Regions from separate parts of the Chromohalobacter canadensis genome, predicted to be linked through region 3. Evidence: predicted binding sites of a transcription regulator. Region 3 holds the regulator's gene; each other region holds the start of a gene.

The links. The regulator LexA, encoded in region 3, represses DNA repair genes until DNA is damaged. The targets are predictions, from matches to a motif close to TACTGTNTANNTANACAGTA.
Region 1: the regulator LexA is predicted to act here: its motif matches at 1,728-1,747, upstream of recA (recombinase RecA).
Region 2: the regulator LexA is predicted to act here: its motif matches at 1,264-1,283, upstream of SR908_RS14340 (LexA family protein).

What each region holds. Positions count from the first base shown of each region.
Region 1 covers NZ_CP140151.1:2,230,664-2,233,869, reverse strand. Annotated here, with positions in the region: gene SR908_RS10640 (regulatory protein RecX) at 111-569, opposite strand; gene recA (recombinase RecA) at 572-1,657, opposite strand; gene SR908_RS10630 (CinA family protein) at 1,796-2,320, opposite strand; gene mutS (DNA mismatch repair protein MutS) at 2,479-3,206, shown strand, end outside.
Region 2 covers NZ_CP140151.1:3,076,731-3,079,936, reverse strand. Annotated here, with positions in the region: gene murI (glutamate racemase) at 1-292, opposite strand, end outside; gene SR908_RS14345 (LysR family transcriptional regulator) at 289-1,182, opposite strand; gene SR908_RS14340 (LexA family protein) at 1,312-1,776, shown strand; gene SR908_RS14335 (Y-family DNA polymerase) at 1,764-3,023, shown strand; gene SR908_RS14330 (hemerythrin domain-containing protein) at 3,053-3,206, opposite strand, start outside.
Region 3 covers NZ_CP140151.1:262,597-265,802, reverse strand. Annotated here, with positions in the region: gene purU (formyltetrahydrofolate deformylase) at 1-3, shown strand, start outside; gene dinB (DNA polymerase IV) at 13-1,059, opposite strand; gene lexA (transcriptional repressor LexA) at 1,078-1,716, opposite strand; gene SR908_RS01280 (TetR/AcrR family transcriptional regulator) at 1,910-2,569, shown strand; gene SR908_RS01275 (L,D-transpeptidase) at 2,569-3,087, shown strand; gene nagZ (beta-N-acetylhexosaminidase) at 3,170-3,206, shown strand, end outside.

The DNA of each region.
Region 1 (3,206 bases), 1.6 Mb from region 3:
GAAAAGGAGTCGCTTCGAACCATCGCAAGGCGCACTAGTATAACGCGTTCGGCGGGGGACTAAAGAGGTGCCGAAACGCCAGCAGGCAGGGGCGCACATGGCGTGCGTTTCTATCGAGGACTCTCCCAGGCATGCGCCATGGCATGGCGCACCTGATCGAAAGCGAACCCGCGCGAGGCCAGGAACCGCTCACGCTTGGCGCGTTCTCGCGGCTCGCGGCCGGGTGAATCAAAGCGTTTGGCCAATGCCTCACACGCCAGGCGGTACCAATCGGGGCCCTCGCTTTCGAGCGCCTCCTGCGCCATCTCATCGGTGATACCTCGTGAGCTCAACTCGGCGCGAATCTTCATTTCCCCTTGGCCACGAGACAAACGCGAACGCACGAACTGCTCAGCGAAGCGGGCATCGGACTGCAAGCCCTCCTCCGCCAGACCATCCAACGTTAACGCGATGTCGGCGCGCTCATGCCCTCGCGTCGTCAGCCGCGACACCAGCTCAGCCCGCGAGTAATCGCGACGCGCCAGCAGGCGGATGGCATCGTCGCGAGGTGTCGTCTCTTGCTTATCCATGGTTACAACAGGTTGCCATCGTCCTGGGTCGCAGCGGCCTTATCTTCCTTGCCTTCGCTCGCACCTTCCTCCGCCTTGTCGTCTTCCGCCTTGGGCGTGGAGAGCAACCGCGCGCGAATCTCATTTTCGATCTCTTCCATGATCGCCGGGTTATCTTCCAGGAACTGTGCAGCGTTGGCCTTGCCCTGGCCAATCTTGCTTCCCTGGTAGCTATACCAGGCACCCGCCTTATCTACCAAGCCTTGCTGCACCCCGAGATCGATGACCTCACCAGCATGGTAGATACCCTTGCCATAGAGGATCTGAAACTCGGCCTGGCGGAACGGTGGCGCCACCTTGTTCTTGACGACCTTGACGCGGGTTTCGTTGCCGGTCACCTCGTCGCCCTGCTTGACCGAGCCGGTCCGCCGGATGTCGAGACGCACACTGGAGTAGAACTTCAATGCGTTGCCGCCGGTAGTGGTTTCGGGGCTACCGAACATCACACCGATCTTCATGCGGATCTGGTTGACGAACATCACCATGCAATTGGCGTTCTTGATGTTGCCGGTCACCTTGCGCAGTGCCTGCGACATCAACCTGGCTTGCAGGCCAACGTGGGAATCCCCCATCTCACCCTCGATCTCGGCACGCGGCGTCAAGGCTGCAACCGAATCGACGACGATGACGTCGACACCGCCGGAGCGCACCAACATGTCACAGATTTCCAGCGCCTGTTCGCCGGTATCCGGCTGCGAGACCAACAAGTCATCGAGATTGATGCCCAGCTTTTCAGCGTAACTCGGGTCCAGCGCGTGCTCGGCATCGATGAAGGCACAGGTTTTGCCTTGTTTCTGTGCCTGGGCGATCACCGACAACGTCATCGTCGTCTTGCCCGATGATTCGGGGCCAAAGATCTCGACCACGCGGCCTAGCGGCAGCCCACCCACGCCAAGAGCGATATCCAGCCCCAGCGACCCGGTGGAGACGGCGGGAAGCGCTACGCGCGGCGTATCGCCAAGACGCATCACGGCGCCCTTGCCGAACTGGCGCTCGATCTGGGAAAGCGCTGCGTTGAGCGCCTTGGAACGGTTGTCGTCCTGTGCCATGAAGGTCTCCTATCGAAGGACGTCGAAGCTCGCACGGTGGCGCTGACAGATGTCGGCGCCGACCGCAAAATACTGTATGACTAGACAGTAGTATGACGAAAAAATTCCTCGCCGCCTACCTCTGTTTCCTACTCGATATCACGCTGGCGATATCATTTTCTCAAGCCTGTCGATCAGGCCGATCAGCGCCACGCGTACCGCATCGCGGCGAACCTCGCCACGTGTCCCCGGCAACTGATGGCACTCGGTCACTTGCGTTTGACCATCACCCCAGGCGAACCAGACCGTACCCACCGGCTTGTCCACGCTGCCGCCGCCGGGGCCGGCAACACCACTGATCGCCACGCCCAGCGTGGCACCGCTGTCGCGACACGCACCCGCTACCATCTCATCGACGGTTTCGGCACTGACCGCTCCGTACTCAGCAAGGGTCGTCTCGCGCACCCCAAGCAGGCGCTGCTTGGCACCATTGGCATAGGTCACGTAGCCGGTCTCGAAATACGCGGAGCTGCCGGCGATGTCGGTAATGGCACTGGCCACGCCGCCACCGGTGCAGGACTCCGCCGCCGTTACGCTGGCATTCGCCTCGAGACAGGCGCGCCCCAGGCGCTCGGCCAATGCCTCGAGCGAAAAGGCTTGCCATGCTGTCAGCGTCACCGCCATGTCGTGTCTCCCGGTTGCCATCTTAAGCGGCATGCCACTGACGCCGCCCACCCGAATGCGTAGAATAGAGGCTTTGGCGAACGTTTGCAGGCTCATCCAGCGCCGCGTCACCTTCATCCCATTTGGCAACATCAGCCACCGGCACGACAAGGAATCGCATGAACCAGGCTTCTGCCCAGCATACCCCGATGATGGTCCAGTACCTGAAGATCAAGCGCGAGCATCCCGAGGTGCTGCTCTTCTATCGCATGGGCGATTTCTACGAGCTGTTCTACGACGACGCCAAGCGCGCCGCCTCACTGCTCGACATCACTCTGACCCAGCGCGGCCAATCGGCGGGCAAGCCGATTCCCATGGCCGGTGTGCCGTATCATAGTGCCGAGGGTTATCTGGCGCGGCTGGTCAAGTCCGGGGAATCGGTGGCCATCTGCGAGCAGATGAGCGACCCCAGCACGGCCAAGGGCCCCGTGGACCGTCAGGTCGTGCGCATCGTCACTCCCGGCACACTGCACGACGAAGCCTTGCTCGACGCGCGCCGCGACAATCTCGTACTGGCCGTGCATCCTCACGGCGAACGCTGGGGCATGGCTTGGCTAGAGCTTTCAAGTGGCCATTTCAGCGTGCTCGAGGTGGACGGTGAAAGCGATCTGATGTCCGAGATCCAGCGCCTCGACCCCGCCGAGCTGCTCGCCGCGGAGAGTCTCTCGTTGCCACCTGCTCTCGCCGAACGTCCCGGCTTTCGCCGCCAGGGCGACTGGCTGTTCGATCTGGAGAGCGCTCAGCGCTTGCTGTGCGATCAATTCGGCGTAGCCGACTTGCGTGGCTTCGGCTGCGCGCACCTCACCACCGCGCTGACCGCCGCCGGCGTGCTCATCGACTACGCCCG
Region 2 (3,206 bases), 780 kb from region 3:
CCGGCACGGTGCCGATCACCGGGATACTCAAGCACTCGCGCAAGGCCTTTAGCGCCAAGGTGCTGGCCGTGTTGCAGGCCACCACCAGGGCGCGAGCACCACTCGCCGCCACCGCCGCGCGACACACCGAGACGATCCGCGCAACCAACCAGGCATCGGGCTTGGTGCCATACGGCAACGCGGCGTTATCACACACATACGCCAGCGGTGCGCCCGGCAGGCGTGTGCGCAAGGCACCGACCACCGAGAGCCCGCCGATACCGGAGTCGAAGATCAGAATTGGCGCCGTCATGCGCGGGTCTCCGCGAAGTGCGCCAGCAGCGTATCCACTAAGGCCCTCAGGCGCGCGGGGATGAACTCACGCTCGGCATACAACAGATGGACGCTGATCGGCGCCACGCTGAAATCGTCCAGCACCCGGACCAGTCGCCCGGCCTCGACTTCCGGCTCACCCAGGAATGCCGGTTTATAGACCAGCCCCATGCCGCGTATCGCCGCCTCGGTCAGGGCGCGTCCGTTGTTACAGGCCATGACCGGCCGGATGCGCACCCGATACGGCGCCCCGGCGACCTGGAAGTGCCAATAGTGCCCTTCGCGCGCCAGGCTATAGTGCAGACAACGATGCTCACGTAACTCGGCGGGATGCGTGGGCGTCCCGTGCCGTGCCAGATACTCCGGCGCGGCGTAAACGTGGCGCGGCATGTCCATCAACGGCCGAGCGATCAAACTGGAATCCTCCAGCTCACCGATACGCACCACCAGATCGAAGTCTTCTGCCACCGGGTCGACACGGCGATCCTCGAGTACGACATCGAGCATCACCGCGGGATGGCGACGCTCGAACGCCTGCAAGGCGGGTATCAGTGCGCGCACGCCGAAATCCAGCGGTGCGGAGAGACGCAACTTGCCGCGCACCTCGCCGCGCTGCTCGCTAAGCCCTGTCTCCAGCTCCTGCAATTCGTCGAGCAAGCGGCTAGCGCCATTGAGGTAACGCTCGCCCTCGGCGGTCAACTGCAAGCGCCGTGTGGTACGCGTCAACAAGCGCACCCCCAGGCTGGCCTCCAGCTTGGAGATCTGTTTGCTGACCATGGCATTGGAGAATTCCAGCTTGCGCGCACCGCCAGCGAAACTGCCAGCTTCGACCACGGCGCGAAAGATGTGCATCGCCTGCAGGCGGTCCATACGACTTCCTCAAAAACACGTGCGCTCATTCTACCTTACCCACCCACCCGATGAGATGGCTCGACTTGCCTCGAGGCATAATACTGTTTATTTTTACAGTACCTTTTATTTCGTTCTCGAGGTCTCGCCATGTCCATGACGCCTATCGCTCTCGCCGCGTCCACCTCGGCGCCAGCATCGAGCGACATCCTGCCACGCGGCGCCAGCGGCTTTCCTTCCCCCGCCGACGACTACCGAGAAGCGCCGCTGGACTTGCATCGTCACTTGGTACGGCGTCCCGCGTCGACGTTCTTCATGCATCTGGAGGGTGATGACCACCGCCACGCCGGCCTGTACCACGGTGACTTGCTGGTGATCGACCGCGCCATTTCTCCGCGACCCGGGCATTGGCTGGTCGCAGTGATCGACGGCGAACTGAGCGTGTTGCGCCTAGAGCGCCGCGAGGCTCAGCTGTACCTCGCGCCGTCACGCCCCGGTCTGGCGACGCTGCCCTTCGAGACCGACGATGACCGCTTGTGGGGCGTCATCTGCTACGCCATTCACGCCTTGCCCGCCACGGGTGATGAACCGGCCGAGCCGACATGTTCGCGCTGATCGATTGCAACAACTTCTATGCCGCCTGTGAGCGTTTGTTCGAACCACGTCTGGAAGGCGTTCCGGTGGGCGTGCTATCCAACAACGATGGCTGTGTCATCGCGCGTTCCGAGGAGTTCAAGGCACTCGACATCCCGATGGGCATCCCGACCCACAAGATCGAACCGCATCTGCGTCGACGCATCGTGCTGAAATCCTCCAACTACACGCTCTACGGCGACCTCTCGGCACGCGTGCAGCAAGTGCTGGCACAGCAGGTCCCTACGCTTGAGCCCTACTCCATCGACGAATGCTTTCTGGATCTACGCGGCATGCGCGAGGATTGGCACGCCCTCGGCGCAACACTGGTGCGCAGCGTGCAACGCCGAGTCGGCCTGCCGGTTTCCATCGGCATCGCGCCGACGCGCACCCTGGCCAAGCTCGCCAATCGACAGGCCAAGACACAACCGACACGCCCCCAGGTGTGCGTTTGGCGAAGCGCGGACGCGCCCGACTTGACGGCACACCTGAACCGGCTATCGCCGCGCGATGTATGGGGCGTGGGAGAACGCCTCAATGCACGCCTGGCCGGCATGGGCATCGTGACCGCCGCCGCCCTGCGCGAGACACCCGACAGCGTGTTGCGGCGGCGCTTCAGCGTGGTACTGGCGCGCACCGCCGCCGAGCTCAACGGCCAGGCCTGCCTGGCGATGGGCGACCTGGAAACACCGCGCCGCAGCATCCTCTGTTCGCGCTCGTTCGGCCAGCCACTCCGCGACCGCGCCTCCCTGGCCGGTGCCTTGCGTCATCATTGCCAGCGTGCCGGCGAAAAGCTGCGACGCGACGCCATGCAAGCCTCGGCCATCGGCGTGTACATGCGTACCAACCCGCACCATGCCGGCAGCTTTCATCAGGCCTGCGAGTGGGCAGCGCTGCCCTTTCCCAGCGCCGACACGCAACAACTCAACCGCGCGGCACAACACCTACTCGCGCGGCTCTGGCAGCCCGCGGCCTATCAAAAACTGGGGGTGATGCTCACCGAGCTGACACCCCGCCGACAGAGCCAGACGACGCTCTTCGACGGCGCCGAGCCGGCGCGACAGGAGGCGCTGATGCATGCCTGGGACGCCATTCGCGCCCGCTACGGACGCCAAGCACTGACCCTGGGCCCGCAACCCGCCGACGCTCCCTGGCAGATGAACAGCGCCTACCGTTCGGCCTGCTATACCACGCGCTGGGACGAACTGCCCCGGGCACGCGCCAGGTGATGGCCATGCCATACACGCGGCAAGACGGCTCAATTCAACGGCGAGGGCGCCTCGCGAAACTCGGCATAAAGCGCCGGATAGGCCTGCTGCAAACGGGCCAACTCGGCTTCCGCGCCTTCAGGCATGGCTTTCGCCAGCTGATCCAAGTCGTCCTCGCCGAAATGTTCGCGGATCAGCGGAAAC
Region 3 (3,206 bases):
TGAGCGCGAGGCTCAGTCGAAGAGTGTCATCTGCCGTCGCTGCGCCTCTGGCGTCAGGCGCACGCCGACCCCAAGCAGGCGCACGGGGCGCTCGCCGCGTGCCCAGGCGCCGTCCAACAAGGCTTGAAAGCGTGCAGCAAGCGCCTCGCTACCCGCCGCTTCCAGGGTCGTGCTGCTGAAATCATCGAAGCGAACCTTGACGAACAATTTTTGAATGGCCGGCGTGCCGTGCCGCGTTAGACGTGCCATCAAGCGCTCAACGAGCGGTGCGAGTGCGTCTTGGCAGCTGGCCAAGTCGGGCAGATCGCGATGATAAGTCGTCTCGACGCTGACGGACTTGCGCTCTCGCTCGATCTGTACCGGGCGCTCGTCGATGCCACGCGCCAGCTCGAATAGCCGACGCCCAAATTTGCCGAAGCGCTCGACCAGAGATTCGAGCGGCCATTCGCGCAGGTCGCGGCAGGTGACGATCTCTAGTGCCTCGAGCTTGGCTGCCGTCGCTGGGCCCACGCCGTGCAGCTGCTTGACGGGCAAGGCGAGGAGAAAAGGCTCGACCTCATCCGGCGCGATCACGCATAGCCCATCGGGCTTATCCCAGTCGCTGGCCAGCTTGGCGAGGAACTTGCTGGGAGCCGCACCCACCGAGATAACGATACCCGTCCGCGCTAGCGCCTCCTGCTTGAGCCATCTGGCCATCCAGGTCGCACTCCCCTGAAAGCGTGTGACCTCGCTGACATCCAGATATGCTTCGTCGAGGGACAAGGGCTCCACCAGTGGCGTCAGCTCATTGAACAGTGCCTGGATGTATGCCGAGACAGCACGGTATTTTTCGAAGTCCGGGGAGAGTCGCGTCAGGTGCGGGCACAGGCGCATGGCACGCGCCATGGGCATCGCCGAATGGATGCCGAAGGCACGTGCGGGATAATTGCAGGTGGCGACAACGCCGCGCGTCTCAGGGCTGCCGCCGATCGCCAGGGGAATGTCGCGTAACGCTGGGTCGTCGCGCATTTCCACGGCGGCATAAAAACAGTCGCAATCGGCGTGAAGGATCTTGCGCATGATGAACGGCGTATCGGCTTAATGCAGGCCGTTACCGCCACCGCCACGAATCACGCCAACGCCGAGGCCTTCGATCTCGAGTTCCTGATGACGTAGATCGACCTCGATGGGCGAAAAATCCTCGTTTTCGGCGAGCAACCAGACATGATGGCCTTGACGCTTGAAGCGCTTGACGGTGACTTCGTCTTCCAGGCGGGCAACGACGATTTGGCCGTCGCGAATCTGCTGGGTGCGATGCACGGCGAGCAGGTCGCCATCGAGAATGCCGGCATTTTTCATCGAGAGTCCGCGGACACGCAGCAGGTAATCGGCGCGGGGGGTGAAATAGTCCGGCGCGAGAGGGCAGTGCCGGTCGATATGCGCTGCGGCGAGGATCGGGCTACCGGCGGCGACCTCACCGACGACTGGCAGACCGTCGCCGTTGGTCAAGGTGGTATCGTCTTCACCGGTGAGGCGAATGCCACGTGAGGTGCCGGGGATCATGCGAATGACCCCCTTGCGGTCGAGCGCGCGAAGATGTTCCTCGGCGGCGTTCGGCGAGCGAAAGCCCAAGGCCCGGGCAATTTCGGCGCGCGTCGGCGGGTAGCCAAGCTCATTCATTGTCTTGACGATAAAATCAAAGACGTGTTGTTGGCGCGAAGTTAACGAGCGAGACATGGGGCCTCCGGCAGGCACTGACGTGTTCAAGTATACAGTATGTGATTGTATCCAGTCTTTGGCGCGGTGCAACCATTCGCGCAATCATTCGCCCAGGGAGATGGCGTTTCAAACGTGGAGATTTGTCGTTATCGACATCAAGGCTTAGAATCGACATGTTTTAAACATTCGTTTATTCCACGCGGGGCGCCCCATGGCTCAGACAGATACAGTGACGCGCATTCTCGATACCGCCGAGGTCCTGTTCGCCGAACGGGGGTTTGCCGAGACCTCGCTGCGTACCATCACCAGCAAGGCCAAGGTCAATCTGGCGGCGGTCAATTACCATTTCGGGTCCAAGAAGGCGCTAATTCAGGCGGTCTTCGCGCGCTATCTGGATCCCTTTTCCGAGCGCTTTCACCAAGCCCTGGATGAACTCGAGGTGCAATATCGGGGTGAGGTCATTCCCCTCGAGGTGTTGTTGGAGACATTGGCACGCACCGTGTTGGAAGTTCCTGCCGAGCGCAATAGCCTCAAGGTGTTCATGCGCTTGTTGGGGCTGGCCTATACTCAGGCTCAGGGCCACTTGCGCCGTTACATTCAGGAGCACTATGGCAATGTGTTCTCACGCTTCAGCGACTTGGTACGCCGCGCGACGCCGGAACTGCCCGAGGCGGAACGCTTTTGGCGGTTACACTTCATGCTGGGCACGGTGATCTTCACGTTGTCGGGCCTTGATGCGTTGCGCGATATCGCCGACAAGGATTATCACGAACATGTCAGCGTTCGCGATTTGATTCGGCGTCTGCGCCCGGTAGTTGTGGCCGGCATGCAGGCCCCACTGCCCGATGATGCTCTCAAGGTGGCGGGATGATGCGAAAGCCGCAACTCTCCCATCTACCCCCCGAACAGGGCGTCTGGCTGGAAATCGATCTCGGTACGCAGTCGCTGACGATCCGCGAGGGCGAGATGTGCCGCGAGACGTTCGCGATTTCCTCGGGCGCTCACGGTATCGGGCAGCACGAAGGCAGTGGGCAGACGCCTGTGGGGTGGCATTACGTGCGCGCAGTTATCGGTGATGGACTGCCACCCGGCAGTGTCTTTCGCGGGCGGCGCCCCACCGGCGAGGTGTTTTCGCCTGAGCTGGCCCGTGCTCATCCCGAGCGGGATTGGATATTGACGCGTATCCTGTGGTTGTGTGGCCTGGAACGGGGCTTCAACCGCGGGGGCGATGTCGATAGCCAGCGCCGCTATATATACCTGCATGGCACGCCTGCCGAGCAGCCGATGGGAACGCCGGCCTCGCACGGTTGTATTCGGCTGCGCGACGAAGCGTTGCTGGCCGTATTGGAGGCCGCACCGGCCGGTACGCCGGTCTGGCTGCATGACTGAGAGGGTTTTTACACAAGGGCTGCGCTCGACGTAGTGCTGCTCACCGCCTAGAATCCTTCCTCCATTTGCCAGGAGTGCGACGATGACCCAACCTCTCGGCCCGGTCATGCTGGACATCG